DNA from 2 places in the Anaeromassilibacillus sp. D41t1_190614_C2 genome. Region 1 is predicted to be linked to the other one. Evidence: riboswitches for the same ligand, from Rfam matches in the RefSeq annotation. Region 1 holds a riboswitch; the other holds the start of a gene.

Region 1 (15,070 bases):
CTTTTGTTTAGAGTCTGCCGTCTCCTGCTTCACCGCGTTGATCTCCTGCTTCAGGGCGGTATTCCCTTGTTTCAGTTCCGTCAGGCTCTGCTTGACTCCGACAAGCGTCTGGCTGTCCGCCGTCACATCGCGGCGGATCGTCGCCTGTTCCTGCCGGACACCGGACAGATCCTGCTTCATGCGGGCCATATCCTCCCGGATCGGCTCCAGCTTTCGGTCCATCATCGTTTCAATCGCCTGCAAAAGCGAAGTTTCCGTCATGGTTCCACTCCCTCTCATCCCATTGCCGCATCTGTTTACGGCTCTACTGCAATCTCCGCCGATGTTCCATTCACCAAACGCAGCAGATCCTGCGGCGCTACTTCCACCTGCGCACCGATCTTTCCCGCACTGAAAATGATGCTGGGAAAGGCCTCGCAGCTCTTGTCCACCACGGTGCGGTACAGCTTCTTCATCCCAATGGGGGAACATCCCCCGCGTATGTAGCCGGTCACCTTATTGATCTCGCTCACGTGGATCATCTCCACGGATTTTTCCCCCACGCTTTTGGCCGCCGCCTTGAGGTTCAATTCCTTTGCCACAGGCACCACAAAGACGTAGAACGCGCCGGATGCCCCCTTCGTCACCAACGTCTTGAACACCTGCTCCACATTCTGGTTCAGCTTATGGGCGACCGCAACGCCGTCGATGGCCCCGTCTTCATGCTCGTAAAAATAGAATTTATACGGAACCTTTGCCTTGTCCAAGATCCGCATGACATTCGTCTTGTTTTCCTTTTCCTTTGCCAATCGGAACGCCCCTTTTCTCATAGAAACCGCGCTCCCGCCGGCTTGGTTAGTCCGGCGGGAGCCGCTTTTCATCCCGGCGCCGCATGGCCCGGTTGTCCTCACCGGGCCGCAAAACCGGATTTATTCCTCAACCTTCCATTTGACGCCCTGCGGTGTATCCTCCAAAACGATATGGCGCGCTTTCAGCTCGTCGCGGATGCGGTCCGCGGTGGCCCAATCCTTATTTTTACGGGCCTCGTTGCGCTGCTCGATCAGCTTTTCCACCTCTTCATCCAGAAGCTGGTCGTCCTTCTGGTTGTAGAGCAGGCCCAGCACACCGGCCAGCTCGTTAAAGAGGTCCAGCGCATAGGCACACAGCTCCTTGCTGGGCGCGGAGGACGCATTCAGCGTGGAATTGATGTCCCTCGCCAGGTCAAACAGCGCCGACAGTGCATCCGCCGTGTTCAAATCGTCCTCCATCGCCTCGATGAAGTGATCCTGGTATTCGCTGAAGCGGCGGCGAATCTCTTTCTCGCCCTCCTTTTCCCCTTCCGGGGCATTCTTCAGCAGGAACGCCAGGTTGTCGCGGCAATTGTACAGGCGCTCCAATCCCGCCTTGCACTGCTCGATGACCTCCACGCTGTAATTGATGGGGCTGCGGTAATGCGAAGCCACCATCAAATAGCGGATGGGTTCGTAGCCGAACTGCGCCGCCACATCGCGCACCGTGAAGAAATTGCCGAGGGATTTGCTCATCTTGCGGTTATCGACGTTGATATATCCGTTGTGCATCCAGTAGTGCGCAAACGGCACCCCGTTGCAGCATTCGCTCTGTGCGATCTCGTTTTCGTGGTGCGGGAAAATCAGGTCCTGCCCGCCGCAATGGATGTCAATGGTCTCTCCCAAATAGTGCTTTGCCATGGCGGAGCACTCAATGTGCCAACCCGGGCGGCCGTTACCCCACGGGGATACCCAGCTCGGCTCCCCCTCTTTGGCGGCCTTCCAAAGGGCGAAATCCATCGCGTCCTCTTTCTCTTCGCCCACGGCAATACGCGCGCCCGCCTCCAGGTCCTCCAGCGGCTGATGGGAAAGCTTTCCATAGCCTTCGTCCTTATGGGTGCGGAAGTAGACATCCCCATTGTCCGCCGCATACGCATAGCCCTTGTCGATCAGGGTCGCGACCATGCTGATGATTTCCTCGATGTTCTCCGTCGCCAGCGGATGGATCGTCGCCGGGCGGACATTCAAGCCCTCGGCGTCCGTCTTATACTCTTCAATATAACGCTGGGAGACGGTGAGGTAGTCGCTGTTCTCCTCATTCGCTTTGCGGATGATCTTATCGTCCACATCCGTAAAATTCTGCACATAGGTGACCTTCATCCCCCGGTACTCCATATAGCGGCGCAACACATCGAACACACAGATCGGCCGCGCATTGCCAATATGGATGTAATTGTACACCGTGGGGCCGCAGGCGTAAATTTTCACCTCTCCGGCTGTGATCGGCACAAACTCTTCCTTTTGGCGCGTCAGGGTATTATAGATTTTCATTGTCCTTGTTCCTCCCAGCTTTATTGTTCTGTGCGCTCCAGTACCCGTTATTATATGGGATTTTTCGGAAAAATACAAGACACATCGTGTCTTTTCCATGCATTGGGCAGGGGCATTCTATGGAACGGCTACTGTACACTCTCTTCGCGCTCCGGATGTTCCGAAGAACGGGCGCGCTCCTTTTCCAAAGCCTCCAAACGTGTCTGCAAATTCAGGCACTTGGCCTGCATCCGGCACAGCTCCTGCGAAACCGGGTCCGCCACATGCACCTGGTCGAGGCTGTTGGGCTTGACGCCATTGATCCGCACCACGCGCGCGGGCACGCCGACCGCCGTGGCATTGGCCGGGACCTCGTCCAGGACTACTGCGCCCGCGGCCACGCGGGCGTTGTCGCCCACTTTGAACGGCCCCAGCACCTTGGCGCCGGAACCCACCATCACATTATTGCCCAGGGTCGGGTGGCGTTTTCCTTGTTCCTTACCGGTGCCGCCCAGCGTGACGTTCTGATACAGGGTGCAGTTATCCCCGATCTCGGTTGTCTCGCCGATCACGACGCCCATCCCGTGGTCGATAAACAAACCCTTGCCGATGGTTGCGCCGGGGTGAATTTCGATGCCCGTCTTATGCCGGGCGCGCTGGCTGATCCAACGCGCGATAAATTTATGCCCATGCTGATAAAACCAGTGCGCTTTGCGGTAAGAACGCACCGCTTTGAAGCCCGAATAGAGGAAATAGACCTCCCACCGGCTCCGCGCAGCCGGGTCCCGTTCCATAATGGAGTCCAACTCTGCTTTTAACTGGTCAAACATACTTCCCTTGTCACCTGCTTTCCAAAACAATAAAAAACCGCCCCCGTCCCCAAAGGGACGGAGGCGATTTTTAACCGCGGTTCCACTCCGTTTTCTATCTCGTTGCTGCCGATAACGGCGGCTGCCGTGCGAGGATACTATCCTTTCCCCCCGCCTGCACTGCCGGTCTCTTTTCCGGCATCACGGACGCATTTCCCTCCGGCACCCGCCAAAAGCGCTCTCAGCCCATGGCGCTTTTTCTCTGTTGCAGGAAAATCCAAAGGTACTTCTTCCGCTCGCTGCATTTAAAATATACATATTCTGTACGTTTTATTATATGCCGCCGGGCGGAAAATGTAAAGAGAATGGGAAAGGAAACTTGAAAACGGTTTTCTTTGCAAAGAAAAGAGGTTTGAAACTTATGAGGTAACAGTTGACCCCACAATCCTAGGATTTACCTATTCATGCTACAGATTCAGAGAAATTTCGTTTCCCTTTATCCTCTGGGACTCACATCTATACGCAAAATTTCATAGGTTTCACCAAGGTCCGCCGAATATGTGCCATCACCATTATCAACGATACCAAACGTCGGCGGTGCATAAGAGCCGGCATAGTCATATGCCTGCCCTTCATGGGTATAGGTCTCCAAGAATTGTCTAATTTGACTTTCAACTTCTTCCGACGTCGCCTGTGTAGTCCCCTTTTCAAATTTCATGGGAATGATAAGATTCTCTTCAACGATTTCTCCAGTTCCCGGAACGGTTACGTCTATCAATGTTGTTGGTACATCCACGGTAATAAATTCCGGATCTTCACCGGTGTTACCATGGTCGTACGGGCCCTGATCCACCTGACGAGCCCAGACTTCCAGAGCGCCGTGATAATGCTGGCCCTGGTATTCGTTGCCCGCCTCAGGCGGCAGGTATCCGCCGATGATGTATGTAACCTCTTCGTTAGCGCCGATGATATCGGTGGGATCGTAGCAGATCTTCTCGTTAGAGGTGGCCGTTTCCTTGTTGAGGTTGATGTTCTCCAAACGCGTCCAAGTATCTCCATCCTTCTTATAGACAAAAATCTTGAGCGCGTCTTCGAGCGTATTTTCACACGGCTTATCCTTGTACAGATCCTGGTCGATCTCATACTTGTTGTCGCCATAGAGCACCGGCTCTGTGCAATCTTCTTTACCTGTCGCATTCATGCCAAGATGAATGTAGATCGGCAGGGTGCCCCGGTTCTCCACGCGGACCGGGCGGAAATAGATCGGCAGATTATCCTCGGGATAATTTTCCGGGTCCTGGTTGTTGTTTTCCAGATTGTTGACGTCGGCGAACGTCTCCGTCGCCTCATCGTATTCCACCAGCTCTTTGTCAAAATTTTTAAGGAGCATCGGGCGGAGATTCTTAAACTCCATCGGCTTCGTGGTCGTAAAGTTTCCGTTCTCCGGGTCCGGATTGACTTCAATGTCCAGAATGCCGGCAGAAAAATTGCCAGCCACTTTTTCCGTGTCGGTAAACCAGGCCATGGTTCCGCCTGCCAGCAGGCAGAAAACCAAAACCAAGGAGAGCGCCGACAGGACGATCCTCTTTTTATTGGCTTTCATGTTTTTTCCTCCTTTTTCTCGGATTATGGGGGCGCGGTAACCCATAAGTTTCTTCCGGATTATTTAAATGATACCGCAGGATTTTATGAGTGTCAAGAAAAATTCATAAGATTTCTTTCATTTAATTGTATAAAACCATAAAAAATTTATAATATTTATAAGCATGAACAAACAAAATTGCATATACAAAGGGGGAAACCATGTTAGGAGAAAGGCTCCAGGAACTTCGCAAGGATCACGGCCTTTCCCAGCAGGATTTAGCAGATAAACTCAACGTATCCATCCATACGATCTCTTCATATGAGCGAAACCGCAGCGCTCCGGATGACACAATGAAAATGGAAATCGCAAAACTATTCGATATATCGCTTGACTACCTGCTTGGTTTGGTGGATGAACCTTATTCGTTCCATAGGGCAGAAAACTGTATGCTTCTGCCCGCCGAATTTGAGGATGCAGAGAAAAAAGAGCTCCGCGAATACATCGCTTTCCTGCGATTTAAGCGTGCGCGAAAGAAGCAGAAAAAGCAATCCCGAAAAACGTAAAAGGCCACGGAATGCAACAAGTGCGTCCGCGGCCTTTTGTTTTCCTTATTTCGAATTGCCGATTACCTTCCAATTCTGTTTTAAATAGATTCCTCCGGAGAGTACCGTAAAAAACACGGTAACCGCCATGAGCGCTTCCCCGATCCACAGGAAAACCATCCCGCCCGGTACGCCTCCCACCGAGAAAGCGGAAAGGGTTCCCGCAGCGATCAGCTCCTGTGCATACTGCATCGCCAAGATCAATGCGATGGCAATGATCTGGCTGACCGTCTTGACCTTTCCCCATTTGTTCGCCGCGATCACCACACCCTCGTCCGCGGCAACCAGCCGCAGGGAAGTCACCAGGAATTCACGCGCAATGATAATCAGCACCCACCAGGGGTTGATCAGCCCCAAGCTCACAAAACAAACCAGGGCGGAAATCACCAAGATCTTATCCGCCAACGGGTCCATGAATTTCCCGAAGTTGGTAATCAGGTTCCGGCTTCTGGCGATCTTTCCATCTAAGTGATCCGTATAGGACGCTGCAAGAAATAGGAGCAATGCGATCAAGCAGTTGTGCGGCAGCTCCTGCCACAACAGAGCTCCAACGAAAAACGGCACCATCGCCATGCGCAATACCGTCAGTTTATTGGGCAAGTTCATATCGATACCTCCACGGGGCGCGCTATTCCGCTTCGCCCATCAGGTCGCAGTCCGTACACGCGGTGATGCGCACCCGCACAAACTGTCCCGGGGCGGGCGCGTCTGCGGCCGTGAAATAGACCCTGCCGTCAATCTCCGGTGCATCCGCATAGCTGCGGCCAAACCAGCACTGCGTCTCCTCATCGAAGCCTTCGGTGAGCACGTCAAACACCCTGCCAACCTGTGCCTCGCCCCAATCCTGCATAATCCCCATCTGGGTCTCCATCACACGGCCGGCGCGGCGGCGTTTCTCTTCTTCTTCGATCTGGTTCTCCATCTCGGCGGCGGGGGTATCCTCCTCCTGCGAATAGGCAAAGCAGCCCAGCCGTTCAAAGCGGATTTCTTTGATAAAATCACACAATTCCGCGAAGTCCTCCTCCGTCTCGCCGGGGAAGCCTGCAATCACGGTGGTGCGCAGGACCAGGCCGGGGATTCGCTCGCGCATCTTCCCGATCAGCGCCGTGAGTGTTTCGCGGTCCCCAAAGCGGCGCATGGCCCGGAGCACCGGCCCGCTGCAATGCTGAAGCGGGAGGTCGACGTATTTGACAATTTTTGGCTCCTGCGCAATCGTATCCATCAGTTCTTCCGTCATGAAGTCCGGATAGCAATACAGCAGCCGGATCCACTCCACGCCGTCCACGGTGCCCAACTTATGTAACAGCTCCGGCAGCATCCATTTCTTGTATAGGTCGCGCCCGTAGCGGGTGGTATCCTGCGCGATGACGATCAGTTCCTTTGTCCCGCTTTCCGCCAATGCCTTCGCTTCCTCCAGAATGCTCTCCATCGGGCGGGAGCGGTACGGCCCGCGGATCAATGGGATCGCACAATAGGAACAGCGGTTGTCGCAGCCCTCCGCGATCTTGATATAGGATGAGTAGAGCGGCGTCGAATGGACGCGCTCCCCGCACAGGGGCAGGAGCGTCTTTTCGGGGAACAGCTCCGGATGCTCGCCACGCAGGGTGCGGTCCACCACTTCCACAATGTCGGCGTCCGCTCCAATCCCACAGACCGCATCGGCCTCGGGCAGCTCCTTGCGGATCTCCTGCTGATAGCGCTCCGCCATGCAGCCGGTGACCACGATCGCTTTGATTTGCCCGGCCGCCTTCTGCTTGCCGAGCTCTAAAATCTCCCCGATGGACTCCTTCTTGGCCGCCTCGATAAAGCCGCAGGTGTTCACAATCGCCACATCCGCACAGGAGGCGTCGTCCACCAATTCATATCCTGCCTTTTGCAGACGCGCCATCATCATCTCCGCGTCCACCCGGTTCTTTTCACAGCCGAGGCTGATCATTCCAACAGATGCCATTCTTCAATCCTCATTTTCGTAGTCGATATAGTCCCGCAGCGCTGTGCGGATGTCCTCGCCGCTGTAACCAAGCCGCTGCAGCGCAGCAAACACGCGGCGGCGCCCTTTTTCATCGGAAAGGGACCTCTGATACTTCCGTTCCAGCAGGAACCGGAGCGATTCCTCCGGCTCTGGGGCGAGCTCTTCCACAATTTCCTGGGCGAGCGCGCGGTCGATCCCCTTTTGCAAGAGCTCATATTCCGCACGGCGCGCCGCAAACCGCTTGCGCTGCAGCAGCTCTTCCGCCAAATTGCGCGCATATTGCGCGTCGTTGACCAGGCCGAGCTCTTCCATGCGCTCCGCAGCGCGTTCCGCTGCCTCGCGCCCCGCCGTCCGGGAAATCTTATCCGCCAGTTCCTTTTTGGAGTGGCTGCGGTGCTCCAACAGGTAGAGCGCCTTCTCCTGCGCGCGGTGTGCGTCGCTCCGCTGGATTAGCCGGTACAGCTCTTCGTCGTCGAGCTCCATCCCAATCCGCAGGCCGGATTGCAACAGGGTCTCCGCGTCCAGCTTTGCGGCGAGCTCCCCATCCAGGAACAGGGCCGTCAGGCGTTTCCGCCGCGGCTCCAATGCGGTAACTAACAAAGCATTCCCATCCTTTTATGATTCATGTCTATTCGACGTCGTCGGCCTCTATGTCGATTTTCGCAGCCGCTGCGCGGGAGGCCGGTTTTGCCTCCTCCGCCGCAGGCGCGGGGATCTCCAGCGGTTTCGCTGGGGAAGCGTTCGGCATGGGTACCGCCGACTTGGCATAGAGTTTCCCGACATTTGCGCGAACCTGCTGTTCGATTTCGTCCGCCAGTTCCTTATTGGTGGCAAACAGCGTTTTGACATTGTCGCGGCCCTGCCCCAGGCGCTCCTGCTTATATGAGAACCAGGCGCCGCTCTTCTGCACGATATCCAGCTTGACGGCAAGGTCGAGCAGCTCGCCCTCGCGCGAAATGCCGCGGCCGTACATCACGTCGAATTCCGCCTCACGGAATGGCGGCGCAATCTTATTCTTTACCACGCGCGCACGGGTGCGTGCCCCAACCTGTTCCGTGCCGTTCTTGAGCGTCTCAATGCGGCGGATGTCGATGCGCACCGAGGAATAGAACTTCAAGGCGCGGCCGCCGGGGGTGACCTCCGGGTTGCCGTACATCACGCCCACCTTTTCGCGGAGCTGGTTGATGAAGATCGCCACGCAGTTGGATTTGGAAATCGCACCCGCCAGCTTGCGCAGCGCCTGGCTCATCAAGCGCGCCTGTAGTCCCACGTGGGAATCGCCCATCTCGCCCTCGATCTCCGCGCGCGGAACCAACGCCGCCACCGAGTCGACCACAATCACGTCGATTGCGCCGGAACGCACCAGCGCCTCCGTGATCTCCAACGCCTGTTCGCCGGTATCCGGCTGGGAAACAAGCAGGCCGTCCACGTCCACGCCCAACGCGCGGGCATACACCGGGTCGAGGGCGTGCTCCACGTCGATGAATGCCGCATTGCCGCCGTTCTTCTGCCCCTCCGCGATGCAATGCAGGGCCAGCGTGGTTTTGCCGGAACTCTCCGGGCCGTAGATCTCGACGATACGGCCGCGCGGCAGCCCGCCGATCCCGAGCGCCAGATCCAGGGAAAGCGAACCGGTGGGGATCGCCTCCACATGCATGGCCTCGTTCTGGCCCAGACGCATCACCGCGCCCTTGCCAAACTGCTTTTCGATCTGCGCCAGCGCTGTCTCCAACGCTGCCTTTTTATCCATCGTTTTTCCCGCAGCCGCGCCGCGGCTTTTGTCCATGGCCATTTGATTCCCTCCGGTCTTTTGATTGGAAAAACGCCGGAAGAAGTTCCGGCGTCTCGAAGTGACAAGTCATAAAATAACTTGCATTATTATATCGTATTTTTGAAAGAAAAGCAATGGATGGGGACAAATTTCGAACAAAGTTTCTTGCAAACCTTCTATCTTTTGGCAGGGGGCGCCTTTCAAGCAAAACGCCGGGGATCAGTCTGCACGTTTTAAGGTGCGCAGTAGGTTTACCATTTCAATGGCCCCTTGCGCACATTCCGCTCCCTTATTGCCCGCTTTCGTCCCTGCACGCTCGATCGCCTGCTCGATGGTATCCGTCGTCAAAACGCCGAACATAACCGGGACGCCGCTCTCCAGCGACACATGCGCAATCCCCTTGGAGACCTCGTTACAAACATAGTCGTAGTGGCTGGTGGCGCCCCGGATCACAGCGCCCAGCGCAATTACCGCATCGTACTGCCCGCTCTTTGCCATTTGGCTGGCAACCACAGGGATTTCAAACGCACCCGGCACCCATGCGACAGAAATCGCATCGCCCAGCACGCCGTGGCGCAGCAGGGCGTCTTCACAGCCGCTGAGCAGCTTAGAAACGATAAACTCATTGAAACGGGAAGCTACAATTCCCACACGCATCCCTTGCGCAACCAGTTTTCCTTCGTAAATCTTCATAAGGTTGTTCCTCCTTCACTGGATACATCGGTTTCATAATGTAAAATGTGGCCCATGCGGTGCTGCTTTGTCTGCAAATAGAACAGGTCCTCCGGATTTGCCTCCATCTGGATGGGGATTCGCTCTACAATCTCCATCCCAAAGTCCCACAATTGGTAGATCTTATCCGGGTTGTTTGTCAGGAGCCGTAAGGTCTTTGCCCCCAAGTCCCGCAGAATCTGCGCACCGATAAAATACTCCCGCAGATCTCCAGGAAAACCCAGGGCGAGGTTTGCCTCCAGGGTATCCATGCCTTGGTCTTGAAGCGTATAGGCCTTCAGTTTGTTGAGCAAACCGATTCCACGGCCTTCCTGCCGCATATACAGCAGAATCCCCCGTCCCTCTTTCTCAATCTGCCGCATCGCCGACGCCAATTGCTGGCCACAGTCGCACCGGAGTGAGCCGAAGCAATCCCCCGTCAAGCATTCGGAGTGAACGCGGCACAGCAGCCTCTGTCCATCCCCTATGTCCCCCTTGACCAAAGCAACATGGTGTTCCCCATTCAGCTTGTTGCGGTAGCCATAGGCGGTGAATTCCCCATATTTGGTTGGCAAGCGTGCCACAGCCACCTGTTCTACCAGCTTTTCATGACGTTTGCGGTAATTTTGCAGATCTCGGATGGTGATGAACTTCAAGCCCCATTCCTGCGCCTTCTGCTGGAGTTCCGTGGCGCGCATCATGGTGCCGTCTTCCCGCATGATCTCGCAGCACAGGCCGCATTCCTTCAAACCGGCCAGCCGCAGCAAATCGACCGTCGCTTCTGTGTGGCCGTTGCGTTCCAAAACGCCGTTCGGCTTTGCCAGAAGGGGAAACATATGGCCGGGGCGCCGGAAATCCTCCGGACGTGCCCCTTCTTCAACGCATTTCATCGCGGTGATGGAGCGCTCTGCAGCGGAGATACCGGTGGTTGTGGATACATGGTCGATGGAGACGGTAAACGCCGTCTCATGGTTATCCGTATTGTCGGCCACCATCTGCGGGAGCCGGAGCTTTTGGACATATGCGGCCGACATGGGCATACAGATCAGCCCCTTGGCATGGGTGGCCATAAAATTGATGTTCCCAGTGGTTGCAAACTGGGCTGCACAGATGAGATCGCCTTCGTTCTCCCGGTCGGGGTCGTCGGTACACAAGATCAAGTGTCCCTGCCGCAGCGCCTCCAATGCGTCTTCAATCGAATCATATTGAAACATGGAAATTCCTCCTTAAAATCCGTTTTGCGCCAGAAATTCCAAGGTGACGCCCCTGGATGTAGGCGCCTCCTTCGATGCGCACAAAAACTTCTCCACATATTTTCCAATTACATCCGTCTCCAGGTTGACCGGATCGCCCGGCCGTTTCTCTCCCAATATGGTGGCGCTGGCCGTATGTGGAATAACAGAGACCGAAAAATCCGTCTCTGAAACAGAAGCGACCGTTAGGCTGATCCCGTCCATAGCGATCGATCCCTTCTCAACGATATACCGTAGAACCTGCGGGGCTGCCTCCACCGTATACCAAAGGGCGTTGTCATCCCTCTGGAGGGCTCGGATACAGCCTACCCCGTCGATATGTCCCGATACAATGTGACCGCCGAACCGCCCGTCCGCCGCCATTGCACGCTCGAGGTTTACGCGGCTGCCCACGGAGAGGCATCCCAGGGAAGAGCGGTTGAGCGTCTCGTGCATCACATCCGCTGTAAACCCTCCGGAGTCCTTTGAACAGACCGTCAGGCATACGCCGTTTACCGCAACACTGTCGCCAATTTTTAGACCGTTCTGGATTCGGACAGCCCCAATCGATAATACAGAGGAATGCGCGCCGCGCCGGACCGCGCGGACCGTCCCAATTTCTTCAACAATCCCCGTAAACATTGCCGTCCACCTCGCTTTCCAGCAAAAAGTCCTTTCCAAGTTGGACAACCACCGTATTTTTCAGCCGGACCGCCTGGGAGGGCAGTTCAACCCCTATGCCCGCCACCGGTGTCTTGGCGGCCGCACCGCCGAAGATCTTCGGGGCGATATAAGCTTGAATCTTTTGGACAATCCCCTGCTCCAGCGCCGCCCAATTCAGCGCGCCGCCCCCTTCCAGCAGAAGGCTATCGATGTTTTCCTCTCCAAGCCTCTCCATCAATGCACGCAGATCCACCCGGCCCTCCCGCTCCGGAAGGGTCCAAACCCGGCAGCCAGCGTCCTCCAGCGCTGCCTTCCTCCCCGGCTCCGGGGAGACTGCGGCCAAAATGGTGGGGACTTCCCTGGCGGTGCGTACAATTTGGCTGTGCAGCGGTATCCGTAAATGGGTATCACAGAGAACCCGGATGGGGTTCTTTCCTCCCTCCAGCCGGCAGGTCAGCAAAGGGTCATCCGCGAGGACAGTGCCGATTCCTGCCAGAACTGCCGCATACCGGTGCCTATCCTGATGGACACGCCGCCTGGCCGCTTCGCCGGTGATCCATTGGGAAGCGCCGGTCCGTGTGGCGATCTTTCCGTCCATCGTCATCGCGTATTTCATCACCACATAAGGGCGCCGGGTCTGGATAAAGTGGAAAAACACTTGGTTGAGCGCGTCACAAGCATCCCGCAGGACGCCGGTGGCCACCTCCACCCCTTGGACACGCAACCGCTCCAGGCCTTTCCCCGCTACCAACGGATTGGGGTCTTCCGAACCGACCACCACGCGGGCAATCCCGGCCTCCAGGATTGCATCGGTACAGGGAGGCTGCTTCCCATGATGGCAGCAGGGTTCCAACGTAACATACATGGTTGCGCCCTCCGGCGATTCCGTGCAGGCCTTCAAAGCCTCCCTCTCCGCATGGAGCTCTCCATAGCGCGTATGGTATCCCTGTCCAATGATACGGCCATGCTTTACAAGGACTGCCCCTACCATGGGGTTGGGGTTCGTCCAGCCGCATCCCCGCTTCGCCAGTTCCAGGGCCAAGCGCATATAATCTTGATCTTCCATCTTTCACCTCCGAAAAAAAGAAAAATGCCTTGAACGGTCGTTCAAGGCATCCTGAAATGGCAGGGGGCTTCTGGCCACAGAACATAAAAAAGCTCTGGAATCCAACATTCCAGAGCAAATCCATGCGTGCAGAGACGTTTTTATTCTGCCATACACGATCTTCTTTCATCCAGACTATACGGTCGGCTTCGGAGTTTCACCGAATCATGCCATGCGGCTCGTGGGCTATACCACCGGTGGGGAATTGCACCCCGCCCTGAAGATCCTATTCAATTGAATTGAGTATACTCCTCCTATTGGAAAAAGTCAATCCCTGGGACCCTTTTCGTTTGGCATTTCATCTGCCAGGGCCTTCCCCTCTCATGGCCCCGGATAAAAACATCCTACGACCACGCGGTCCAACCCGTTAAAATCCTTGCGCACTTCGATTTCCCGCACACCCGCCTCTTGGAACAATTCCGTCACGGCCTGCGCCTGTTCTTCCCCGATCTCCACAGCGGCAACGCCGCCGGGCTTCAAACGCGGGACCCATAGCTGCGCAATCGCCCGGTAGAACACCAGCCCATCTTCCCCGCCGTCCAGGGCTGTGCGCGGTTCCTGCTGCACCTCTTTTTGTAGTCCCGCAATCACCCCCGCCTCCACGTAAGGGGGGTTTGACACCACGAGATCTAGCCCGGAAAACGGTGCGGCCGATTCCGGCGACAAGACATCTAATCGGACCGGATGGACGGCCTTGCTTGCCAGCCGGCGGACATTGGCCTCCAAAAACCGGAAAGCATCCGCATAGAGCTCTGCGCAGGATATCTCTAACCCTGGGAGCAGGGATGCAAGCCCGATCGCCACTGCGCCGCTTCCGCCGCAGAGGTCGATCCCTTTCCAAGGCCCTTTCGCGCCGCTGCCCACACGGAGCCGTTCCGCCGCTGTATACACCAGCAACTCCGTCTCCTCGCGCGGCACCAGAACGCCTTCTCCCACGCAAAGCGTAAAATCCATGAACGGCCACTCGCCAAGGATGTACTGCAACGGCCGCCCCTGCGCCCGCATTTCACAAAGCTCCCAATATGCGGCCGCGTGCGCTTCTTCCGCCGGTTCCATCCCATGGATCATCAGCTTTTGGCGATCCATACCAAAGACCTTTTCAAACAGGCAGACAGCATCAAAGGCAGGGGTTTCAATCCCTGCCTTTTCTAAAAGCATCTTTCCCTTTTGATACGTTTGCCGCAGCGTCATGCCGTTTTCTCCTTTGGCTGCTTGGCCTGTAACGGGCATTGCAGATCCGTCCCGTCCTCCGGGATGACCGCCTTCATCGCCTCAATCGCCACTTCGATCATGCTGTCGTCCGGTTCCTTGACTGTCAGCCGCTGCATCCAGAGGCCGGGGGCCGAAATGATGCGCGTGGCAAGGTTGTCATAACGCCCACAGATACGGATAAGCTCATAGCCGATGCCCACCACCACCGGAATACAAAGCAATTTGACCAATGTGCGCAGGATGGGGTTTGTGAACGGGATGAAGAACCCGATGATGACCCCCAGCAGCAGCATGATAATCATAAAGCTCGTACCGCAGCGCGGATGGAAGCGGCTGTGATGCCGCACGTTTTCAACGGTCAGCTCTTCTTCATTTTCATAGCAGAAAATGGTCTTATGTTCCGCGCCGTGATACTCAAACACGCGCTTAATCTCCGACATATGCGCTACAATGGCGATATACGCCACAAAAATACCGATGCGCATCGCGCCCTCAATGATGGAGCGCCATGCTTCAATCCCCGTTCCAAAGAGGTATTGCTCGCACACATTAAACAGCCAGGTCGGCAAAAAGAAAAACAGCACAATGGCCAAGAGCAGGCCCAGGACCGTGCCCACCGCCATAATGGCGTTCATCAGCTTATCGCCAAACACCCGCTCCATCCACTGGTCAAACTTGGAGGGTTCCCCCTCTTCCTCAGCCATCCCAGACTTCTCTGCGGAGATATTCAGCGCCTTAAAGCCTGTGGAAAGGGAATCGATAAAAGCCGCTATCCCGCGGAAAATCGGGAGCCGGAAAATTTTGTACTTCTTCCCCAGGCCGTCCGTCTCCAGGGTTTCAGAAGAAATGGTGCCATCCGGCATGCGCACAGAAATTTCGGTGCGCTTCGGCCCGCGCATCATGATGCCCTCGATCAGTGCCTGTCCGCCGATGGAAGTAATACGTTTTGTCTTTTCTCTAGCCATTCTATTCGGATATCCTTTCTGTGTCCTGCGCGGCGTCCGGCGCCTTTTCGAGGAATGCAGGGATCCGGATGGTTACCACAGTCCCCACATTCTCGTGGCTTTCAATTTCCAGGCTGCCGGAATGCAGCCGCATGATCTCGTCGGCG
Region 2 (15,070 bases), on a different contig from region 1:
CGATGCGCGCTGCCGCGTAAACTTCGGAGCGGTGCAGCTTTGGGGTAAAAATAAATTCCCTGCCGTGAAAGAGCTGGGAGATGACGGAACCGTCCTGCTTGAGCTGTTCCAGCGCCTCCTGGGTAAGCGTCACATCGACGCCCAGCATTCCGGCCGTCGCAGCCAGAAGCTTTTCCTCCGGCAGACAGGTATGCCCATTCCCGATGTTGTGCTTTAAAACATACACCAGCCCGGCGCGGAGGCGGCAGATGTCGTCCTGCGGGCGCTCTAAAGAGGCGGCGATGTCGTCCGCCCGGCTGAAGCCGATGTTCAGTCCGCCGTCACATAGGCAATAGGGATTCTCCTGGACGCGTTCCACGGCCTGCGGGCCGAACTGTTTCCAGATGCGCACCGCTTCCTCCGGGGAAATGCCGTATTGACCCAAACTGAGCATCATCTCCCGGATGCCGTGCACGCGCTGGAACTCCTCCCCAATCTTCCGCGCCTTGTCGCGTGTAATCCCCTTGATGCTGCTCAGGCGCTCCGGTTCTTCTTCCAAAATGTGCAGGGTGTTGTCCCCAAAGGTATCCACAATCCGGGCGGCGGTGGCAGCTCCAATTCCCTTGATCGCTCCGGAGGACAGGTATTTCAGCATTGCCACTGCAGTGGCCGGCTTGGAGCGCTCAAACGCCTCCACCTTGAACTGCGTGCCAAAATTCGGATGGCTGCTCCAGTTGCCGATCACCCGGAGCTCCTCTCCGGCGCTCACCCAGGGGATGGTCCCCACCACGGTGACCAGCTCCTGGCCGTTGTTGAGCTCCAATACCGTATATCCATTTTTTTCATTCCGAAAGACAACCCGCTCCACCGAGCCGGTCATCTCCAGAAGGGTCTCTTCATACATGTTGGTTCCTCCCATATGTCGGTTTTTGGCATGCCAATTGCACCGCTTGGCAGCCGTCATCCGACAAAATTCCAATTCCAACAGGGCTTATACCGGCCGTTTGTCCGTTCGGCCGGTATAAGGCGTAATTTTAGTATAGACGATTTTGTATGTATTTGTAAACTATTGTTCCAGGATTTCCGCGACTTCCTCCGGCGTACAAATGCGCACATCCAGGTTTTCACGGCTGACAACACGGCAGACCTCCCGCGTTTCTTCGTCCATTCCTCGGTCGACGCAGAGCACCAGCTTCTCCTGCGTGCTGTCCAACCAGCGCAAATGCTCCAAGGCGTTCTTCAGTGCGAGCTCCGCTTCACCGTCGTGCCCTTGGAAGGAGAGCACCCAAAAGAGCTTCCCCCGATGGCGGGTGCGCAAAAAATGGAAGGCCAAAAGCCGGAATACCTCTGTCAGCCCAACAATCGCTAAAAGAATCAGAATGGTCTTAAATAGAATTCCCCACATAAAAAATCACCTCATCACAGTTTATGTGACAAGGTGATTTCCGCGCATATTTTTTTCGAAAATCGTACTATTTAAGCGTTAAGCGCCGCCTTGAGCGCTTCTACCCGGTCCCGCTGTTCCCACGGCAGGTTCAGATCTTCGCGGCCCATATGACCATAGTTGGAAATCTGGCGGTAAATTGGGCGGCAGAGGTCGAAATTCTGGATGATCGCGGCCGGGCGCAGGTCAAACACTTTGCGCACGGCATTTTCCAGCTGTTCGCTGGTATAATCGGACGTCCCGAAGGTATCCACCGCAACCGAGATGGGCCGCGCTACACCGATGGCATAAGCAAGCTGCACCTCACATTTCTTTGCCAAACCCGCCGCTACAATGTTCTTCGCGACATAGCGCGCCGCGTAAGCACCGGAACGGTCCACTTTGGTCGGGTCCTTTCCGGAGAAGGCGCCGCCCCCATGACGGCCATACCCGCCATAGGAATCCACAATGATCTTGCGCCCCGTCAAGCCGGTATCCCCCGCCGGGCCACCCACAACAAAGCGGCCGGTCGGATTGACATAAAATTTGGTGTTCTCATCCAACCACTTGGCCGGGATCGCTGCCTTGATCACATGCTCCACCACGTCGGCGCGAATCTGTTCCAACGTGACATCCGGGCTGTGTTGCGTGGACAGCACGACCGTATCCACGCGCACCGGGACGCCGTCTTCGTACTCCACAGTAATCTGCGTCTTCCCATCCGGACGCAGATAGGGCAGCTCGCGGCTCTTGCGCACGTCGCTCAGCTTTTTGGACACCTTATGCGCCAGGGAGATCGCCAGGGGCATGAGCTCCGGTGTTTCGTCGCAGGCAAAGCCAAACATCATCCCCTGGTCGCCCGCGCCGACGCTGTCGAGGGCGTCGGTCGCGCCGTTCTGCGCCTCATAGGATTTATTGACGCCCATGGCGATGTCGGGCGACTGCATATCGATCGATGTGATAACGCCGCAGGTATTGCCGTCAAATCCATATTTGTTGTTGCTATAGCCGACGTCGATGGCCACATTGCGGGCGATCGACGCAATATCCACGTAGCATTCTGTAGAAATCTCACCCATGATGTGCAGCATCCCGGTTGTCGCCGCCACCTCGCAGGCAACATGCGCACGGGGGTCCTGCTCCAAAATCGCATCCAATACCGCGTCAGAAATCTGATCGCAGAGTTTATCGGGATGCCCCTCGGTCACCGATTCGGAAGTGAAAAAATACTTTGCCATGTTGTGTTTGTCCTCCTGTTTGAAAATTGCCATTCTTGTCCATGTCCTTGGAAGCGCGATTGCCCCCTGATTCAAGATTCCAGGTCATAAAAAAGCCGCCCGGAAAACCGAGCGGCCTATAAAGCAACCTCATCTTTCGGTTTACCCGCAGGAATTAGCACCTTGCTTTTAAAAGCAGGTTGCCGGACATCACAGGGCCTGTTCCCTCCGTCACTCTTGATAAGGACATATTCTGTTAGCAGATGTATTATAGCACGGATTGGTATCCCTGTAAAGGGACAAAATAAGAAAAATTCCTATAAAATGTGTCTTAGGACTGGCCAACAAGATCCTTATGACGGCGGACAAACGGCTGCAATGCCTTGAAGACAATCGCTGTAATCACACAGTTGGCCGACGCCTTGATGAGATTAAACGGGATAATGACTGGGATGATCATATCCACGACCGCCTGCATCGGCACGCCCTGGAAATAGCTGGTCAATACCAGATTCAGCGGGATCATCAACGCGGTCATCGCCAAAGTCCCCAGCACCATACCGACGACCGTATCGCGGAATTTGTGGTGCCATCCGCTGAACTGCCCCACCAGGACCACCAGCGCACCGGACGCGACGACGTGCATCACCAGCCCAATCCAGCCATCACCACCTAAAAGGAACGCCTGGATCAGGGAAACCACCAGCAGGATCACCAGTCCCGGTACGGTTCCAAACAACAGCGTCCCCAATAGGATCGGCACATCCGCCATGTCGTACTTCATGAACGGTGCGGCAGGGATAATCGGGAATTGGGTGACCGTTACAAGAACGATTGCAATTGCGGCGAGCATTCCCATTTGCGCCATGCGGATCACATTGTCTTTGGTGTTTGTTTTCATAGATACCTCTCCTTTTTGTGGGCTGTCTACGAAAAAAGCCCCGCGGCAATAACGCCACGGGGCCTAAATACGCATAACGCGCGGTTCTTCTTCCATCCGGACTATACCGTCGGCTTTGGGATCTCACCAAAATCAGCTTTCGCTCGCGGGCTTGTCGGCTAACGCCGCATTACCGCCGGTGGGGAATTGCACCCCGCCCCGAAGACAGCTCTTAAATTTGTTAATATTATAACGCTCTTCCATGCGTCTGTCAATCCTTAGAACGATATTTTTCCGGAATTACTTGCTCCACCATGTTTTGTATGTAAGATAAGCTAAAGGAAGAATCGTATTGGCGCACGCCGTGCTGTTGCGCCAATGCCTCCGAATATTGTTCGAGCGGATAAATGGTTATATCCCGGAAATAGTCGCCGTAATGGGTGACAATCGGTTCGAAACGGACGTCCGTTATGGAGGTCTTCCCGCTTTGCAGCTCTTTCTCCACGGTCACCTGGAGCATCCCGCCCACCATGCTCATCGCGCGATCCTGCGCCGAGACAAAATTTCCCAGGGCATAGACCACCGGACATTGCGCGCCATCCGAAGCGCGTTCCAACATAGCCACCGGCTGTAAGGTATGCGCATGGTTTCCGAAAATAATATCCGCGCCCCAATCCACCAGATTTTGGGCCAGCTCCTGCTGCTTCTGGGTGGGGGTATGGGTATACTCTGTCCCCCAGTGGACGGACACCACTACAACGTCCGCCATGGATTTCGCCTTCTGGACCAACCGCTTCAGAAGGTCCGTCTCCTTGGTCAAGAGGATGTGATAGGGGGAATCCTTCGGCAGAAACAGGCCGTTGGTCATCTCCGTCACACCGATGTGCGCTGTCTTGATGCCGTTTTTCTCTATGATGCGGATGTTTTCCAAGTCCGCATCGCTTCGGTACGCCCCCACCACGGCGGCATTCTTTTTGTCCCAAGTGTCCAACGTGGCGCGCAGCCCCTGTTCGCCCTGATCCAGTATATGATTGTTCGCATGGTTGATGACATCAAAACCGATCTTCACCAGCTCGTCCCCCAATTCCGCCGGCGAATTGAACCGCGGGTATCCGGATAAGGGCAGGATATCGCCCGCCAGCGGCGTCTCTTGGTTGATGACCGCGACGTCCGCCTGTTGGATATAGGGGGCAACCCGCTCATATACCGGGGAAAAGTCATAGCCTGTCCCGCCGGCGCGCCGGTTGGCCTGTTTGTAAATGCCGTCGTGGATTAGGTTGTCGCCCACCCCGAGGATTGTGATCGAGGCGGTCTCCGGCTCCGGCAAAGGTTCGCTTTCCAAAGGCTTGTCCGGAGGCGGTGCAGACGGCGTTTCCGGCTCCAGCTCCTGTGACGGTTCGAACGGTTCCTCCGCTGGCTGTGAAACGCTCTCTTGTGGGATCTGCTCTGTATTCTGAATCCGCCCCGTGGTGGTCAGCAGAAGGAAAGCAGCAACGCACAGCAAAACAGCTAAGCCCGCTGTGGACATCCGCAAAATGACCGTCCCCATGCGCACCGGTAATGGGCGGGGATTCTTCCGGTAATACTTTGCTTTTTTCATATCGGGTTCTCCTGTATTGATACCGTCCATGGCGGCCGATATACTTCATCGGCCGCGCCATTCTCTACTTGGATTATACATCAAACTGCGGAAGAAAGCCATGAAAACCGTATGACGGATTCCGACAGAAACAGCCGCCGTGAAGGATCGGCTCCACAGCGGCTGATCGAAAGGATCTCCAGAACCAGTTATGCCGGGTAAACCAGGTTCCGCTCGTCCCAATCTTCGATGATGGGCAGGAAGTCCTGCGCCTCTTTTCGCGCTCCTGCCAGATCGTGCTCCAAGTAGTTGCCGCATTCTTTGGCCGTCGCCCCGGGGATCTCCCCTTCATACTCTGCAATCTGCCGGAAAATCGAGCGGATCAGGCGCACCGCGTCCGCCTCCTCCATGTCCTTGAGCAGGAAATAGCAGCCCGTCCGGCAGCCCATCGGCCCAAAGTAGATCACATGGTCCTTCCACTCCGAATTGCGCGCAAAGGTCGCGAACAGGTGCTCCAGGGTGTGCAGCGCCGCGTTTTCCAAATAGGGCGGCGTATTGGGGCGGCGCATACGGATGTCATACGTTTTCACGTCCCCGTCGATGCGGGAGAGGTAAATGCCGGGTACCAATTTGTCGTGGTCAATGCAAAAGCTTGCAATTTTATCCATACGATTTCCTCCATTTTTGTTTGAATCAGATGATTGGATCTCAGCCAAAGGAACGGCCTCCCGTGAGCTTATCCAGATCTATCCCTGCAAAAAATCCGTTGATCAGTTCCAAAGCATCCTGAATGGACCGTTCATACACATCGAAAAAGCTTTCGTTCTTGGGCTCTCCATTCTCCGGCCAGCGCCATGTTCCCAGCAACGTGTTGGCGTAATCGAAATCATCCCCTTCGCCCACGCCGCGGATATGGCACGAAAGGAGATGCTTCCCGCCATGCTTCTTTTCCCAACGCTCCACCAGCGATTTTTTCAAGCTGGTACGGTCGTTCAACCATCCCAATGCTGTGTGCGCATCTCGGATTGCCTGCTCCACCAGGGGTTTCGCATTCGATACGCCAAACCGTACATGCAGCAAAAACGCATAGAGTGTGGCAATCTCTGCCTCCACCTGTGGGTCCTTCGGGAGCGTCTTTTTGAGGGAAAACTCAATTGGAAGCGCCCCGGCCTCATAGCGCAGCAGGATCACGTCGAGCGCCGACTCCAATTCGTGGTGTGCAATCTGCTCATCTTGCTCCGGTTGAACCTGTAACAGTTCGCGCGCATGCGCCCGCACAAACGGGTGACAGGTCCGGTCTGCCGCATAATGGCAGAGGAATCCCGCGATATAGCTTTTTACGATCTCCGAAGGGTGGGACTCCGCATAACCGCGCAAAATGGATAAGGTCTGAACGACCTCTTCCTGGTGCAATCGTTCCCCGTAAACAGAGAGACTCTCCCCTTTTTGCCAAGGCAAAACACGGTGATAAAAAAGGAAGTCCGGTCCCTGTGCGCCCCACAAAAGCGCATCGCGGTTGGCCGTATCTGGTTTCCAGAGTTCCAGCACCCGCAGGACGTGGTAGTAATGTGTGATTGCCGCAGGCATATGCATCCCTCGCTTTCCGTCTCCGCCATTCATAAAAATAGGAGACATCCCAAAAGATGTCTCCTATTGTAGCACAATCGATTTTCTTTTTAAAGGACTTTGGACAAAAAGTCCTGCAGACGCGGATTCTTTGGATGTGTGAAGAACTCGTCCGGCTTGGCCTCTTCCAAGACCTGACCCTCATCCATGAAGAGGACACGCGTGGCTACCTCGCGGGCAAAGTTCATTTCATGCGTGACGACCACCATGGTCATCCCTTCGTGCGCAAGCTCTTTCATGACCTGAAGCACTTCCCCGACCATCTCCGGGTCCAAGGCGCTGGTCGGTTCGTCAAAGAGCATCACATCCGGCTCCATCGCAAGTGCGCGCACAATGGCAATGCGCTGCTGCTGGCCGCCAGAGAGCTGGGAGGGATAGGCGTTTGCTTTATCCTCCAGACCAATGCGCTTCAAAAGCTGCATCGCCTTATCGTCCGCCTCTTTCTGCGTCTTGATCTTGAGCGTCACAGGTGCAAGCGTGATGTTTTTCAACACGGACAGGTGCGGAAACAGATTGAAGTGCTGGAACACCATGCCCATTTTGCGGCGGAGCTGGTCTACATCGCAGCCGGGAGCGTTGATCTGCGTCCCTTCAAACCACACCTCGCCCCCGGTGGGCATTTCCAGCAGGTTCAGGCAGCGGAGAAAGGTGCTCTTTCCGGAGCCGGACGGCCCCACGATCACCACCTTTTCCCCTTTTTGAATCTCCTGGTTGATCCCCTTGAGCACATGAAGGTCGCCCCGCAGGGTATGGAACGTCTTTTCCAAATTTTTAACGCTTATCATTTTAACGTTTATCACTCTGGTGCAGCCTCCTTTCGAGCTTGGACAGGCACGTAGTCAACAGGATGACCAGCACCAGATAAACCGCCGCCACCAGGAACAGGGGCAGGAATGCATCGTATGTAATACTGCGGATAATATCGCCGCCCTTGGTCAGATCCTGAATGCCGACATAGCCGGCGACGGAAGTCTCCTTCAAAAGGGCGATAAACTCATTGAAGACCGCGGGAGCGACATTTTTAAATGCCTGCGGCAAAACGATCTTGCTCATGGTTGTCCGGCCGTTCAACCCCAGGGAGCGCCCAGCCTCGATCTGGCCACGGTCCACGGACTGGATGCCGCTTCGAATGACCTCGGCAACATAGGCGCCGGAATTGATACCGAACGACAGCATTGCCACCAGAAGCGTTTCCCCGCTGGCGAAGATGAAGTACACCATAATCATCAACTGCACCAGCACAGGGGTGCCGCGGATAACCGTCAAGTATAAACCGCAAATTTTATTGAGGATGCGCAGTTTCTTTGGGTTATTCTGATGCGTGATGCGCACCAGGGCGACCAACGTACCCAGGATGATACCGATGATGACAGCCACCAACGTGATTGCCACCGTGTTGCCAAATCCCTGTACGATGTACATATACCGGTCTTTTAAAATAAAATCATCATAGAACTGCTGTCCCAGATCGGAGAAAAAGGACAGCGGAAGCGATGCGAAAAGTGTCTGCATGACGACCTCCCCATAAAACAGAAGCAGGCAGAAAAGCCGCTGCTCCTATCAAAGGGTCCAGCCGCTCTTCTGCTGTCTCTTGTTTCTTCTAAATTTATTCAGCGCTGATGTACTTGCTGACGATCTCATCCATCTCGCCGCTGTCCTTCATCTCCTGAAGGACTTCGTTGACCAGCTTCTGCAATTCCGTGCTGCCCTTCGGCATGGCAATTGCATATTCTTCGCTCGTGAGCGCCTCATCCAGCTTCTTGATCTTATCGCTGTTCTTTTCCACCAGCTTTTCAGCCGGGAAATCGTCGATGACAACCGCGTCAATACGGCCAGCGAGCAGGTCGGAAACTGCCTCCATGCCCTTGCTGTAACGCTTCACTTCTGCCACAGAAATGTCGTTCTCTCCGTCCTCGTTGGTGCAATACTGGTCGCCCGTGGTGCCCAGCTGGACGCCGACCGTCTTACCGTTCAGATCGGTACGGGAAGTGATGTCACTGTCATTCGTCACAATGATCGCCTGGGAAGCGTCGAAATACGGATCGGAGAAATCCACGTTCTTTTTGCGGTCCTCGCTCGCAGTCATACCCGCTGCAACGATGTCCGCTTTGCCGGACTGCAACGCTGTGATCAATGTGTCAAATGCGATGTCGCTGACTTCCAGCTCTACGCCCAGCTTATCGGCAATTTTTTGGGAAATCTCAATGTCGATGCCAACGACCTCGTCGCCATCCTTGTACTCAAACGGCTCAAACTCCGCATTGGTTGCCATGTACAGCGTTCCTGCATTTTGAATGTCCTCCGGCGTCTTGACTTTGCTGCCGCAAGCAGACATCGGAACCATCATGGACACCGCCAGAAGGAATGCTAAAATCTTCTTCCCTGTTTTCATAAATCGTACCCCCAAATTCGTTACTGAAATCTTCTCTCATTCTATCGCATAAATATTCATATTTCAAGCATACTTATGCGGTCTTCGAAATTTCAGAAGATTTAATAACTTACTAGATAAAATTCGAATAATTTTGTGGAACTTGCAAGCCGCAAGACTCCAAAAGTATACAGAAATCCTCTGGAACTGGCGCGATTATGCACATTCTTTCCCCAGTCACCGGATGTTGGAAGGTTGCCTGTGCACAGTGAAGTGCCTGGCGGCCAATATATTCCCGGCTCCCGCCATACAGATCGTCCCCTGCTAAAGGGTTCCCTCTGTTGGACATATGCACGCGGATTTGATGTGTCCGACCGGTTTCCAGCCGGAAAGCCGCCAATGTATGACTCTTTGAGCAGCATAAAGCACGCCAATGCGTCACCGCGTGGATTCCGTTTTCCGAAACACAGCGCTGGATCGTATGTCCCGGCAATCGCTCAATTGGGCCGTTTTCCGTCCCGCTTCCCGTCAGGATACCTTCGCATACTGCCAAATAGACTTTTTCGATCCCATGCGCCAAGCGCGCTGCTGCATAGGTGTTCTTCGCCAAAACCAATACGCCGGTGGTATCCCGATCCAGCCGGTAGACCGGCCGGAAGGCGCAGCATGCATCTTTTTTCTGAAAATATGCGGCGGCGGCGTTCGCTAAGCTGTCCCGGTCGTGCCCAGGAGAGGGATGCACCGGCATCGCCGCTGGCTTGTCAACCGCCAAGAGATCCCGGTCCTCATAGAGTGGGGCCAAAGGAAGATCCACCGGTTCCGGACAGGCACCGTCCGCGGGAAGCGCAAGCTGTACTTGGTCGCCAGCCTGCAAAACCTTTCGTACCGTCGCATGGACGCCATTGACTGTAATTCCCAGAGGTTCCTTCTTGAGATCGGTCAAAAGCCGGGCGGATACCCCGCAAAAATGGCGCAAAAACCCTTTTAACTGTGCAGCATCGTATGCTTCCGGCACTGTGAACGTCAGTTTTCTCATGGAACCTCCCCGCGGGTAGACAAAAAGAACGGCGGCAAGCCCATCCGCACACCGCCGTTCTGTCCCACAAAACGATTTATTTTACTTCGACGGTCCAACCAAACTCGTCCTTAATTTTACCCCACTGGATTCCAGTGAGGGTATCGTACAACTTCTGGGAGAGCGGACCGATTTCCCCATTGTTGATCTCCATGATGTCGTCGCCCCACTTCAAGTGGCCAATCGGGGAGATAACTGCCGCCGTACCAGTACCGAACGCCTCTTTCAGGCGGCCTTCTGCCGCTGCATCCGCAACCTCCTGGATCGAAAGCCTCCGCTCCGAAACCTTCATCCCCCAGGACTTCAACATCTCAATGCAGGACATACGGGTAATGCCGGACAGGATCGAACCCTGCAACGCGGGTGTGACCACTTCGTCGTCAATGACAAAGAAGACATTCATAGTGCCGACTTCTTCGATGTATTTGCGCTCCACGCCGTCGAGCCACAGCACCTGGGTATAATCCTGCTTCTCCGCCTCATCCTGCGCCTTCAAGGAAGCTGCATAGTTGCCCGCCGTCTTCGTGAAGCCCATGCCGCCGCGCACCGCACGGACATAATTGGTCTCCACATAAATCTTGACCGGATCGAGCCCTTCCGGATAGTACGCGCCTACCGGGCAGCAGATGACCATGAACAACAGATGGTGCGCCGGATGTACGCCGATGTGAGGATCGACGCCAATGATAAACGGGCGAATATAGAGGGACGTCCCCTCTTCACTGGGCACCCAGTCCTTTTCTACGGAGACGAGTTTTTCAATCGCTGCCTTCGCAAGCTCCTCGTCGATCGGAGGAATGCACAGGCGGTCATTGGAAACATTCAGGCGGGCCATGTTTTTATCCGGACGGAACAGCAAAATTCTGCCATCCTGCGCGCGGTAAGCCTTCATGCCTTCAAATACGGACTGGCCGTAATGCAGGCACATGGCGGAAGGATCCATTTCAATCGGCCCATAAGGAACGATGCGGGGATCGTGCCAACCCTGCCCCTCGTCGTAGTTCATAATAAACATGTGGTCGGTGAAAATGGTTCCGAACGGAAGGGGCGCGCCCGGAGCCGGCTTTTGTTTCGGATTTTTTGTAAGTTCCACTCTGATTTCCTGCATGGTAAATGCCCTCTTTCTGATTATTCCCGTTTATTGTACCATCATTTTTCGGGGATTTCAAGCTGTTACTGTGCGAAAGGCACAGCAAATTTCTCCACAGATTTGATAAGATTTGATCTGTTTTTTAGAGGGAACTCCAAATTCTTCCCCTTGCTACAATCTTATCTATCAAATTTGCATTTCTCCATCGCTATTTTCATTTTGCACAGAAGCATCAAATATCCTGCATAAATGCTGTTCCATGGTTACGCAGCCCCTTGGGATAGCGATTCTTCAAACGGCCTCCCGAGCATTTTCCAAACCCGGTGACAATGCCGTCCACCGCCACGCCGGTATAGCCCTTATAGGAATCGGGCGCTTCCAGCTCTTCCCCGTGCAGGAATGCAGCGATCCGTGGGTCACTGTGGGATAGCTCGAGTACCACACGCAGTTCCTGGGGCTTTGCCGCCATAAACGCCGCATGTGCCGGTTCGATTCGTTTCTGAAAGGTGCCCAACAGCACGCCAGCCCGCAACACCCCGAGGCCCTTCATCTGGGGAAGGCCGTTTGGCAAAAGCAAGAGGTTGTCGCCGATCTGTTCCATTGCCCCCTTGGGCGCTTCTCGATAGATCAGCTCACAGCAGGCTCGCGCCTCCTTACTCGGCTTTTGATAGGAATAGGGCGCCGGCGCATCGCCGTTTTCGGATATCCGCTGTAACTTCGCCACAAAATGGCCCTCGCCGCCATCCAGCGGCAGGATGCGCCGTGTTTGTGGAATCGTGCCCGGCCGTCCGAAAGAGACGCCGCAATCCACCAGTGCAAAATCGCAATGTTCCTCCAAAAACGCAGAGATCACCCCTTCGTTTTCCTCAGGGGAGAATGTGCAGGTCGAATAGACCAGAATGCCACCCTCCCGCAGGGCCTGCGACGCACTCTCCAAAATCGCAAGCTGGCGCACAGCGCAAGTCTTTACATGCTCGGGACTCCATTCCTGTATCGCCCGTTCGTCGCGCCGGAACATTCCTTCACCGGAGCAGGGGGCGTCCACAAGCACTTTGTCGAAGAAACCCGCCAACGCGCCGCAAAGCACCTCCGGACGGCAGCAGGATACGACCGCATTTCGCACACCCATTCGCTCCACATTGGAGAGCAACGCATTTGCCCGGTTTCGGACGATCTCATTGCTCCAGAGCAAGCCTTCCCCCGCCAATAAAGCGGCGATCTGTGTGGACTTTCCTCCCGGTGCTGCGCAGAGGTCCAGCACCCGCTCACCGGGCTGCGGAGCCAACACAGTGACAGCCGAAGCCGCGGACGGTTCCTGCACATAAAATGCACCCGCATGGTGCAACGGCAACACGCCCAGATGCTCCGCCTCCTTTGGAACATAATAGGAAAGCGGCGAAAACGGCGCCGCTGTGACCGGAAACGGCAGGGCCGAGCGGAGAAGATCTTCCCCACATTTTTGGGGATTCAAGCGGATTCCCCGCAAGTGCGGCTTTTCATAACAGGCGAGAAAGACCTCATATTCCCTGCCTAATGTCTCTTTCATGCGGTCGCAAAATGCCTGTGGCAATGTTGTCATGTCTGTTTCTTCCCTTCTTGAACGTCTCTTTCTTTCCATCTTTTCTCGCTTTTCGTGGGCATCCGGCAATACCGCTTTCAGGATGGCAACACCACGCCATACTGCTCAAAATTTTCCCGCGCCTCTTTCAGGGTCAAACCATGGTTTTCGTCGCTGGGCTCTTCTTCCCCGGATAAGAACACATCGATTTCCCAATAACAAATCGGACAAATGTAGGAAATCATATCTTTGTGGCTGGGAATGGTTCGATCCCCGCAGCATGTACAAGGCGCACCGTTCTCCACATGCGTCCGTTCCTCTTCGTTGTCTGGCCGGTTCCCCTTCTTTTCCCATAGGGCGGAACCCTATTTTGGGCCTTTCTCAATGCCGTCACCTCCTTGCATAGTTCGCATCATTGGATTTCGCACATTTTTTGAAAGCAAAATCGCATAATTCCTCTTTCCAAAACCAATAATAAGTGCGCAAAGGGGGTGAATACACATGAACAGCAATTACAATAACAGTCAGAACAGTTCCCAGAATCGCTCTAGCCAGAACAGCTTGCAGAACAATTCCCAGAACCGTTCCAGCCAGAATGCCAAGAACAGCACGCAGAACCGCTCTAGCCAGAACAGCCAGAATTGCAAGAATGGCACCAATCAGTGCAGCGGTCAGAACAACAGCCAGAACAGCAACAACTAACGTTCCATTCTGACGATCGCCCATTTTTCACAGATGCCGCTTGCCGTGCAAGCTGCATCTGCGGGAATGGGTGCGAGAAATCCCCAGGCTATATGTAAGAACAGGCGGCTTTGTTACACGACAAGGCCGCCTGTTTTCTCATGTCCTTTTGTGAGAGGATTCTCTTTTTTTACGGCTATCTTTTAAAATTTGCCGCAGAGATTTGTCGTCCGGCTTTTCTTCCCGGAATCCTTCCCCTGTGATTTCCCCCGCCTCGCCTACGATCACAAATGCGTTTGGGTCCACCGCATGCACAATATCATTGACCTTGCACACCTCATAACGCCGCACCGCGCAAAGCAGCATTTCCCCCTCGCGCCCGCTGTAAAGGCCGCGGGATTTTAGCGCTGTAACGCCGCGATCGAGCTCGATCAAAATCCGTTGGGCAATTTCCTGGTTTTTTTCTGAAATGATAAACAGCACCTTGCCATTCCCCATATCCGTACCATAGAGGATGGTATCAATCAGCCGGGTTGAGACAAAAATGGTAATCAGCGCATATAATGCGCTTTCCATGCTCTGGAATGCAAAACCCGAAAATGTGATAATAACAAAGTCCACGCCAAGCATGAGCTTTCCCATGGAGAGGTGGCGGAAATGCCGCCCTAACAGGCGCGCCACCATGTCTGTGCCACCCGTAGTCCCACCGCGCATGAAGACCAAAGCAAGGCCTGTTCCCTCCAGCACACCGCCAAATATGGCGGCCAGCATGGGGTTTCCTTCATAGGGGGGCACTACATATCCTATCAGATCAATTGCCGCAGAGGATAACAACGTCGCCACGAAGGTTTTCGCCACCATCTTATAGCCAATTTCCGTAACCGCCCAAAGGAATATCGGGATATTGATGAGGAAAGCAGTCGTACCGATCGGCGTGTGGAACAAATAGTTCAACACGATGGACAAGCCCGTCACCCCTCCAGAGGCAATTTGGTTCGGCGCAGTAAACATTTTCACCGATACTGCATAGACCAAGCTTCCCGCTACAAAAAACAAGATATCCTTGGCAAGCGCTTTGGATCGCTCCTGTCTCCACGAAATCTTCATAGCACCCCCTCCTCTCATGTCAACGTCTCATTTTTCCATCAAATGCTGCCCATCCTCCTCATCCAACGCCTCACATGCAAGCTGAAACAGCTCGCGAAGGCGCTGTAAGTTGCCGGTCAGATAGACATAACCGAACAGCGCTTCAAAGGCCGTAGCCGCATGGTAATCCGCAACCTTGGCATTCTTCGGCACATGCCCCACATGCGCATTCCGTCCGCGGTTGTATAACGCTGCCTCTTCCTCCGTCAGCATGGGAAGAAGCTTTTTGGCCGCGGCAGCCTGGGCGCCGCAGCAGACCTGCTCCACCGAGCGCTTATGCAGCTTGTTAACCGGGCAATTGCCCTGGCAAACCAGCTTTTCCCGTACGAAAAGTTCGAACACACCGTCCCCCACAAACGCCAGCGTCAAAGGGCTAAGCTGTTTTGGGTCGCACTGGGCACCAAATAACCGTTCCAAACGTATCACTCCACAAAATCGAATTCAA

The links. Region 1 has a riboswitch for FMN ahead of ribD (bifunctional diaminohydroxyphosphoribosylaminopyrimidine deaminase/5-amino-6-(5-phosphoribosylamino)uracil reductase RibD). Riboswitches for the same ligand answer to the same signal wherever they lie in the genome.
Region 2: linked by a shared signal. The riboswitch ahead of I2G69_RS10860 (ECF transporter S component) and the one ahead of ribD (bifunctional diaminohydroxyphosphoribosylaminopyrimidine deaminase/5-amino-6-(5-phosphoribosylamino)uracil reductase RibD) in region 1 are both predicted to bind FMN.

Annotation. Positions count from the first base shown of each region.
Region 1 is NZ_JADMOD010000023.1:14,421-29,490, reverse strand. Features, by position in the region: gene I2G69_RS13590 (hypothetical protein) at 1-261, opposite strand, end outside; gene ybaK (Cys-tRNA(Pro) deacylase) at 297-755, opposite strand; gene cysS (cysteine--tRNA ligase) at 909-2,318, opposite strand; gene epsC (serine O-acetyltransferase EpsC) at 2,447-3,127, opposite strand; gene I2G69_RS13570 (TasA family protein) at 3,603-4,709, opposite strand; gene I2G69_RS13565 (helix-turn-helix domain-containing protein) at 4,910-5,254, shown strand; gene pgsA (CDP-diacylglycerol--glycerol-3-phosphate 3-phosphatidyltransferase) at 5,300-5,899, opposite strand; gene rimO (30S ribosomal protein S12 methylthiotransferase RimO) at 5,922-7,244, opposite strand; gene I2G69_RS13550 (regulatory protein RecX) at 7,248-7,865, opposite strand; gene recA (recombinase RecA) at 7,894-9,057, opposite strand; gene ribH (6,7-dimethyl-8-ribityllumazine synthase) at 9,256-9,729, opposite strand; gene I2G69_RS13535 (bifunctional 3,4-dihydroxy-2-butanone-4-phosphate synthase/GTP cyclohydrolase II) at 9,726-10,961, opposite strand; gene I2G69_RS13530 (riboflavin synthase) at 10,974-11,621, opposite strand; gene ribD (bifunctional diaminohydroxyphosphoribosylaminopyrimidine deaminase/5-amino-6-(5-phosphoribosylamino)uracil reductase RibD) at 11,602-12,708, opposite strand; FMN riboswitch at 12,862-12,976, opposite strand; gene prmC (peptide chain release factor N(5)-glutamine methyltransferase) at 13,069-13,938, opposite strand; gene I2G69_RS13515 (DUF1385 domain-containing protein) at 13,935-14,924, opposite strand; gene I2G69_RS13510 (sensor histidine kinase) at 14,926-15,070, opposite strand, start outside.
Region 2 is NZ_JADMOD010000013.1:80,613-95,682, reverse strand. Features, by position in the region: gene recD2 (SF1B family DNA helicase RecD2) at 1-883, opposite strand, end outside; gene I2G69_RS10870 (hypothetical protein) at 1,046-1,384, opposite strand; gene metK (methionine adenosyltransferase) at 1,456-2,640, opposite strand; SAM riboswitch class I at 2,767-2,866, opposite strand; gene I2G69_RS10860 (ECF transporter S component) at 2,951-3,520, opposite strand; FMN riboswitch at 3,601-3,730, opposite strand; gene I2G69_RS10855 (CapA family protein) at 3,771-5,099, opposite strand; gene I2G69_RS10850 (S-ribosylhomocysteine lyase) at 5,288-5,746, opposite strand; gene I2G69_RS10845 (zinc dependent phospholipase C family protein) at 5,787-6,698, opposite strand; gene I2G69_RS10840 (amino acid ABC transporter ATP-binding protein) at 6,755-7,489, opposite strand; gene I2G69_RS10835 (amino acid ABC transporter permease) at 7,491-8,216, opposite strand; gene I2G69_RS10830 (basic amino acid ABC transporter substrate-binding protein) at 8,311-9,096, opposite strand; gene I2G69_RS10825 (RluA family pseudouridine synthase) at 9,209-10,111, opposite strand; gene I2G69_RS10820 (branched-chain amino acid aminotransferase) at 10,188-11,258, opposite strand; gene I2G69_RS10815 (RsmF rRNA methyltransferase first C-terminal domain-containing protein) at 11,473-12,819, opposite strand; gene I2G69_RS10810 (CPCC family cysteine-rich protein) at 12,897-13,103, opposite strand; gene I2G69_RS10805 (hypothetical protein) at 13,300-13,500, shown strand; gene I2G69_RS10800 (YitT family protein) at 13,639-14,586, opposite strand; gene I2G69_RS10795 (Mini-ribonuclease 3) at 14,614-15,042, opposite strand; gene obgE (GTPase ObgE) at 15,048-15,070, opposite strand, start outside.